Flexistipes sp.: one gene and its partner. The protein of the gene in region 2 interacts with the protein of the main gene of each other region in a pairwise test. Links are inferred from orthologs where the notes say so. Each region holds a gene or a part of one and is shown on either strand. Other genes may lie near its edges.

What was found.
Region 1: the proteins of recA (region 2) and dprA interact in binary tests that used the Bacillus subtilis proteins (3 or more experiments, as listed by UniProt). The link is inferred for Flexistipes sp. from one-to-one orthologs.

Annotation. Positions count from the first base shown.
Region 1 is NZ_JAXKVW010000013.1:58,665-61,995, forward strand. What follows is about bases 54-3,052. They hold dprA (DNA-processing protein DprA), read right to left. Parts: upstream 2,110-3,052; coding sequence 997-2,109; downstream 54-996. Other genes in these bases: topA (type I DNA topoisomerase), read right to left, coding at 54-519; UMU13_RS09235 (DUF494 family protein), read right to left, coding at 571-996; selB (selenocysteine-specific translation elongation factor), read right to left, coding at 2,090-3,052. In the rest of the region: more of topA, read right to left, coding at 1-53; more of selB, read right to left, coding at 3,053-3,331. UniProt on the Bacillus subtilis protein: Protein that helps load RecA onto ssDNA during transformation. Binds cooperatively to circular ssDNA, is able to bridge different segments of DNA. Favors the loading of RecA onto SsbA- or SsbB-coated ssDNA and formation of RecA-DNA filaments.
Region 2 is NZ_JAXKVW010000001.1:176,150-179,390, forward strand. Bases 138-3,046 are described here. They hold recA (recombinase RecA), read right to left. Parts: upstream 2,161-3,046; coding sequence 1,114-2,160; downstream 138-1,113. Other genes in these bases: UMU13_RS00765 (type IV pilus twitching motility protein PilT), read right to left, coding at 138-1,121; thpR (RNA 2',3'-cyclic phosphodiesterase), read right to left, coding at 2,171-2,719; UMU13_RS00780 (competence/damage-inducible protein A), read right to left, coding at 2,719-3,046. Outside these bases: UMU13_RS00760 (regulatory protein RecX), read right to left, coding at 1-19; more of UMU13_RS00765, read right to left, coding at 1-137; more of UMU13_RS00780, read right to left, coding at 3,047-3,241. UniProt on the Bacillus subtilis protein: Multifunctional protein involved in homologous recombination, DNA repair and competence.

The DNA of each region.
Region 1 (3,331 bases), on a different replicon or contig from region 2:
ACCGTATTTTAAAGGTTTCCATAGAAGAGGGCTGACCTTGTAGCCGACAAGCCTGTCAAGAATTCTTCTGGACTGCTGGGCATTCACCCTGTTCATATTAATTCTGCCGGGCTCTTTTATGCCTTCGTTTACTCCCTGTTTTGTAATTTCGTTAAACTGGACACGGTATGTATTATCCGCTTTTGTTTTCAATGCGGTAGCAATATGCCAGGCTATAGCTTCACCTTCTCTGTCCGGGTCAGTTGCAAGATAGATTTTATCCGCCTCTTTGGCTGCAGATTTCAGTGCATCTATTATTTTTTTCTTGCCTTTTATTGTTTTGTATTTTGGTGTGAAGTTATCTTCGATCTCAACTCCCAACTCATTTTTGGGCAGATCCCTTACATGTCCGACACTTGCCATTACCGTGAAATCCCTGCCAAGATACCGCTCAATTGTTCTAGCTTTGGCGGGAGATTCAACAATAACAAGATTTTTTCCCTTTTTTTGTGGGGATTGATTTGATTTTACATTTGACATAGAAGCTGCACCCCGTCCTCTAAAATAATGTGAATCAGGCTGGATTTCCTGTTACTGTATATAATAATCTTCTTCGTCTCTTTCGTAGTCGTTCTTAAATATGTAGGATTTTTTTTCAAGCAGAGTGTAAAGAGCTATCTGTTTTATCTGCTCCACGTCGATTTTCTGATCTGAGGATTCCAGTGATTTGTCGATGATTTCATCAAGTGTAATAAAATCCAGAATTCCCGCCATATTGAGTTTCTGAAGATACTGGAGAGCTTTTTCCGTAATTTTGTTTTTCTCAGGTACAGTGAAAATACGCATAGCTTTCGGGGAGTCGTAAACACCGAAATTCAATATGGAAAGAGTCTGTCTTATTTCATAATCATCAAAACCTGTATTCTGAAGATAGTCGGTAATATCCTTTTCACTCACTATTTCGTCTGTATCTATGTAATCTATTATAAGATTTAAGGCTATAACAATTTTATCCATTTAAATCCTCCTGACTGAGTATTTGCCGTCCATATCGTACTGAACCATACCTTTTAATTCCATCCCTGATAAAGTAGTGATTACCGTGGGAGCATTTTTACCGGAATGCATGCAGATTTCGTCTATTGAAAGCGGTTCAGTTTTTAAAATATTATAAATTTCCTTTTCTTCGCCCGAGTCAAAATTAATATTATAGTCATCATCTTTATTGTCAACCATTTTTGGAAAATTTAGGAATCTTGTAAACTCCTCCACAACATCCATATAATTTTCCGTTAATTTTGCTCCGTTTTTCAGGAGTTTGTTTGTGGCGCTGTTGTGATTTTTCGGCCATGCCGGTACGGCAAATACCTCTCTGTTATTTTCAACAGCATAGCGTGCAGTAATAAGTGAGCCGCTTTTTTCCGAAGCTTCCACTACAATTACTCCCAGTGACAAACCGCTTATGATTCTGTTTCTTTTTGGGAAATTGATTGCCAGAGGCTCCTCTTCAAGAGGAAACTCGGAGATTATGCAGCCGTTTTTCAGAATATCTTTCATATACTTTTTGTTGTAGCCGGGATAAACCTTTAACAGACCGTTGCCAAAAACGGCTGTTGTGTGCCCTTTGCTAATTGCACCGAGATGGGCATTGATATCTATACCGGCAGCAAAACCGCTTACGACATTAAATCCGATTTCCGCAAGTTCAACTGATAGTTCAAATGCGAATTCTTTAGCGCTTTTACTGCATTTCCTTGCCCCTACAACTGCAATGGACGGATTCTCCAGTACACTGATATCTCCGTATGTATACAGATAAGCAGGAGGAGAATTTATTTCCTTTAACAAAGCCGGATAAAGATCATCTTCCCGGAGAATCATTCTTATTTTATATTTTCTGATTTTTTCCAGTTCATTTTTGAGAAATGTTTTCTCTACAGAGTAGTTCTTAATTGAGCCGATTTGACTGCTGCTGAAACCGGCATTGCTTAATGTTTCTGAGTCCATATTGAAAACACCATCAAGGCTGCCCGTTTTCCTGACAAGAGAATTTATTGAATTATCTGAGATACCTTTGATACTTTTTAAAGCGAGGTACTGCTCTATCAAATCAAAATTCTGCAGTTTCATCCCCCTTTAAATACCGTTTGTTATCTTTATTAGTAAATAAACCCGTTTTGTCAAGCTGTTCGATTAAAGGGATAAGGATTTTCCGCGGTGCCTCAATGATTGTTTTTGCTTTCTTCAGATCGATGTACTGCTCTTTCTTTGCGGTTTTTACAGCAAGCTGAATAAAATCATCAAAAATATCCGTTCTGATGAAATTTTTTTCATCCAGCTTTTTGACTTTTCCTTTGTTAGCCAGTATGGTGAGTGCATTTGCCGCCGCTTTTTCGGGAATATTTAAGAAGCTTGATAAATTTGCGGCATTGCTGAGGGATACGTCCTGAGACATTTTTTCATAGATTTCATCAGCAAGTTTTTCGTGTTCCGACTTTCTCTTTTTAAAAATTTTTTCGTTTTCGTATGTATAACCGTTTTTTTCAGCCAGGCGTATGAGATTTTCCCTGAATATCTTCCAGATATTTTCACTGTTTTTAAAATATTTGTGATAGCCGCTCAGCGATACTGTTTTGCCGGAATATATCTCCTCTTTTGCCATATCTGTTATTTTTGAAAAGTATTTTCCGGGTGTCACTGTTCTGCCGGCTGAAATAAAATATTTTTTTATAAGATGTTTTATCTCGTCGCTTTTTTTATCCGTAAACTGTATCAGAGTCGGGATATCGAATGTCCCTTCAATGTTGGTTTCCAGTACTTTGAAAGCTTCTTCAGTTTTCCCGTTTTCCATACAGCTGAGGAAAGTGACCAGGTTATTTTTAGCCAGACCGAAATTGGTTATGGACAAAACCCTTCCGCCTGCAACGGTAATCTGAGGGCTTAGACTCCGTAGAAAGAATGCTTCACCGAATAGAGGAGTATAAGGTTTATCAGGGACAATTTTACATAGTGCACTTTCGCCGGCATTTAATGATTTTTTTCCCAGCAGTATAATTTTGGCTTCTCCCGCATAGGTGCCTATAAGAAATCTGTATGATTTATTATGTTTTATAACATCTCTTTTTGATATACTGCTGAATGTCTTTAGCCTCGCATAAAAAGATGCCGCAGGTGAAAACACTTTCGGAGCCGCCGCTATATCTCCCCGGTGAACGTTGCCCTTATCCACTCCTGTAACGTTTAATGCCGCTCTGTCTCCTGCAGAAGCTGAAAGGGAATTTTTTGAATGTACCTGTATGTTTTTCACTTTTGTTTGAATCCCGGCAGGGAGTATTTCTATATCATCACCCGT
Region 2 (3,241 bases):
TATTCTGTCTGCTCCCCATTATTATCCTGCCATTTTGCATCGGATGTTGTTGTTATCCCTTTAACTCTGAGAGTAAAGTCATCGGGGCGGGTGGCCCATTTAACAGCCTCATCATAAGTAACCAACCCTTTTTGGTAAAGTGAGTACAGAGACTGATCAAAACTTTGAGAACCGTACATACTTTTGCCTGATTCCATAAAATCGCCGATCTGACTCATTTTTTCTTTATCGATTATACAGTCTTTAATCGTCGGTGTGTTTACCATCACTTCCACCGCCGGAACTCTTCCTTTTCCATCGGCCTTTGGAACCAAGCGCATTGAAATAACCGCCTTAAGAATAGAGGCCAGCTGCATCCTAACCTGTCTCTGATGATAGGGAGGAAATACGGTAATAATCCTGTTAATCGTCTCAGGAGCATCCAGAGTATGCAGGGTGGACATTACAAGGTGTCCCGTTTCAGCAGCAAGAAGTGCAGTCTCGATAGTTTCCACATCTCTCATCTCACCAACCAGTATCACATCCGGATCCTGTCTGAGGGAATATTTCAAGGCATCAGGAAAATTCAAAGTATCCGTACCTATTTCCCGTTGGGATATTATCGATTTATTGTCTCTGTGCAGGAATTCAATTGGGTCTTCAATAGTTATCACATTAACTTCTCTTTCTGTATTAATGTATTTTATCATGGAAGCCAAAGTTGTTGATTTACCTGTACCGGTCGTTCCTGTAACAAGAACCAGTCCCCTTTGCTGCATTGCCACGTTCTTGAGAACCTCAGGCAGATTGAGCTCTTCAATAGAGGGGATATTTCTGGGGATCGACCTCATTACCAAAACAACGCTCCCCCTCTGAAGATAGGCATTAACCCTGAAACGACCCAAATCTTTCACACTATACGAAAAATCAGCTTCAAGGCGTTCTTTAAACTTTGCCCTTATGTTATTACTCATCATTGAAGCGGCTGTTTTCAAAAGCTCTTCAGCTGAAAGTTTTGGGAAATCGGGGGATTGAATAAGCTTGCCGTCTATCCTGAAAATAGGATGTCTGCCGGCTTTAAGGTGAATATCCGAAGCCCTTTTTTTTACTGCAGTAGTCAAAATACTGGTAATGTCAATCATCGGGCTGTTCCTCCTGTTTTCGTCCGGCTTTTTCAGACGGGTTTTCCGTTACAGGGATATTGTGATTCTTTTTAATCTGATTCTCTATTTCCTCTGCTATCTCACTGTTTTCCATTAAATAGGCTCTGGTATTTTCCTTGCCCTGTCCAAGCCTGGTATTGCCGTAACTGAACCAGGCACCGGCTTTGGAAATAATATTTTCCTTTACTCCCATATCAATCAAAATGCCTTCTCTTGAAATCCCTTTACCGAACATAATGTCAAACTCCGCCTGTCTGAAAGGAGGAGCGACTTTATTTTTCACAACCTTAGCCAGCACATGATTGCCTACTGTTTCATCCTTTTCTTTAAGAGACGCTGTCCTTTTCACCTCAACACGAACCGTTGAATAAAATTTCAAAGCATTTCCACCTGTTGTGGTTTCCGGATTACCGAACATAACCCCAATTTTTTGCCTTGTCTGGTTAATAAAAACCAAAGTCGTTCGGGACTTGTTGACAATACTCGTTAATTTTCTCAAAGCCTGGCTCATCAGTCTTGCCTGAAGGCCCATGTGCGCATCGCCCATTTCCCCTTCAATCTCCGCACGTGGAGTCAACGCCGCCACCGAATCAATAACAACGACATCAACAGCTCCGCTTCTCACAAGTGTTTCAGCAATTTCCAAAGCCGCCTCGCCGCTGTCTGGCTGGCTGACAAGCAGATTATCCGTGTCCACACCTATAGAATCAGCATAAACCGGGTCCATCGCATGTTCCGCATCTACAAAAGCCGCCACACCGCCTTTTTTCTGCGCTTCTGCAATTACATGCAGAGCAACAGTAGTTTTACCGCTGGACTCTGCACCGTATATTTCCACTATCCTGCCCCGGGGGACACCACCCACGCCCAGTGCTATATCCAATGAAAGGGAGCCTGTGGGAATAACGGGGAGCTTTTCAGCAGCTTTATCTCCAAGCCGCATAACAGCCCCTTTGCCAAAATCCCTCTCTATTTTACCCAAAGCCAAATCAATTGCCTTTTGCTTGTCCTTATCCATTAACTACCTCCTAATACTTAGCTTTTTTATTATATAAAGTTTCATATACCGGACCTTTCGAAGTTAAACTGCTTTTAATTAAATGAATGGCATCTAACTTCACTCGCTCCTTTTGAAAAAATTTATTAACTTTATTTATTTTATCAAGAAATGCATCTTTATCATATAACTTTTTCACCCTTAACAGAGTTAGATGAATCCTGAATGGTTTTTCGTCAAAACTAATTCCTAACTTATCAAATTCATTTTTCATATCCCGGTAAATTGTACACAAATAATCCGAGTGACCCTTTAAAAAAACAACTTTAGGAAAATTGCGGCTCCCGAAGAAACCTGCTCCGTCAAAAAGTATCTCAAAAGGCGAAAGTGTCACATTATCCATCACCTTTTTTATATCTTCAACAACCGTTTCTCTCTGCTCTCCGAAAAAAAACAGCGTAATATGCATATTTCCCGCTTTCACCCGCCTGAAATGCATGATTTCTTCAAATTCATCACTGAGTCCACTGACTCTGCGGGAAAATGCCGTCGGTATCTTCACTGCAACAAAACATCTCATCAAATTGCCAGCACCTCCTGCTCAGCAATTATTATCGCCCGTTTGGCACTTCTTTCTCTTACTGTTTCCCTGTCACCGGTAAAAACGAAATGCTCTACTTTTACCTTATCTTTAATACTGACTGCTATATATACAGTTCCAACAGGTTTTTCCGGACTGCCTCCGGACGGCCCGGCAATACCAGTTACCCCTATTCCAACATCTGCACCGGATATATTTCTTATATTTTCAGCCATAGCTTCAGCGGTTTCACTGCTGACAGCTCCATGGTTTTCCAAAACAGATTTTTTAATGCCAAGGAGCTTTTCCTTAATATTATTGCTGTAAGAAACAATTGAACCCAAAAACACATCTGAGCTTCCGGGAATATCCGTCATTTTTTTTGCAATAAGCCCGCCTGTGCAGCTTTCCGCTGTAGCCAAAGTCAACCCCCTTTCTTTTAGAGCGCTGAACAGCCTTGTTTCCACGCCGCTTCTGCCGTAACCTACAAAATTTCTATCAAGCTTTTTCCTCAGCAGATTT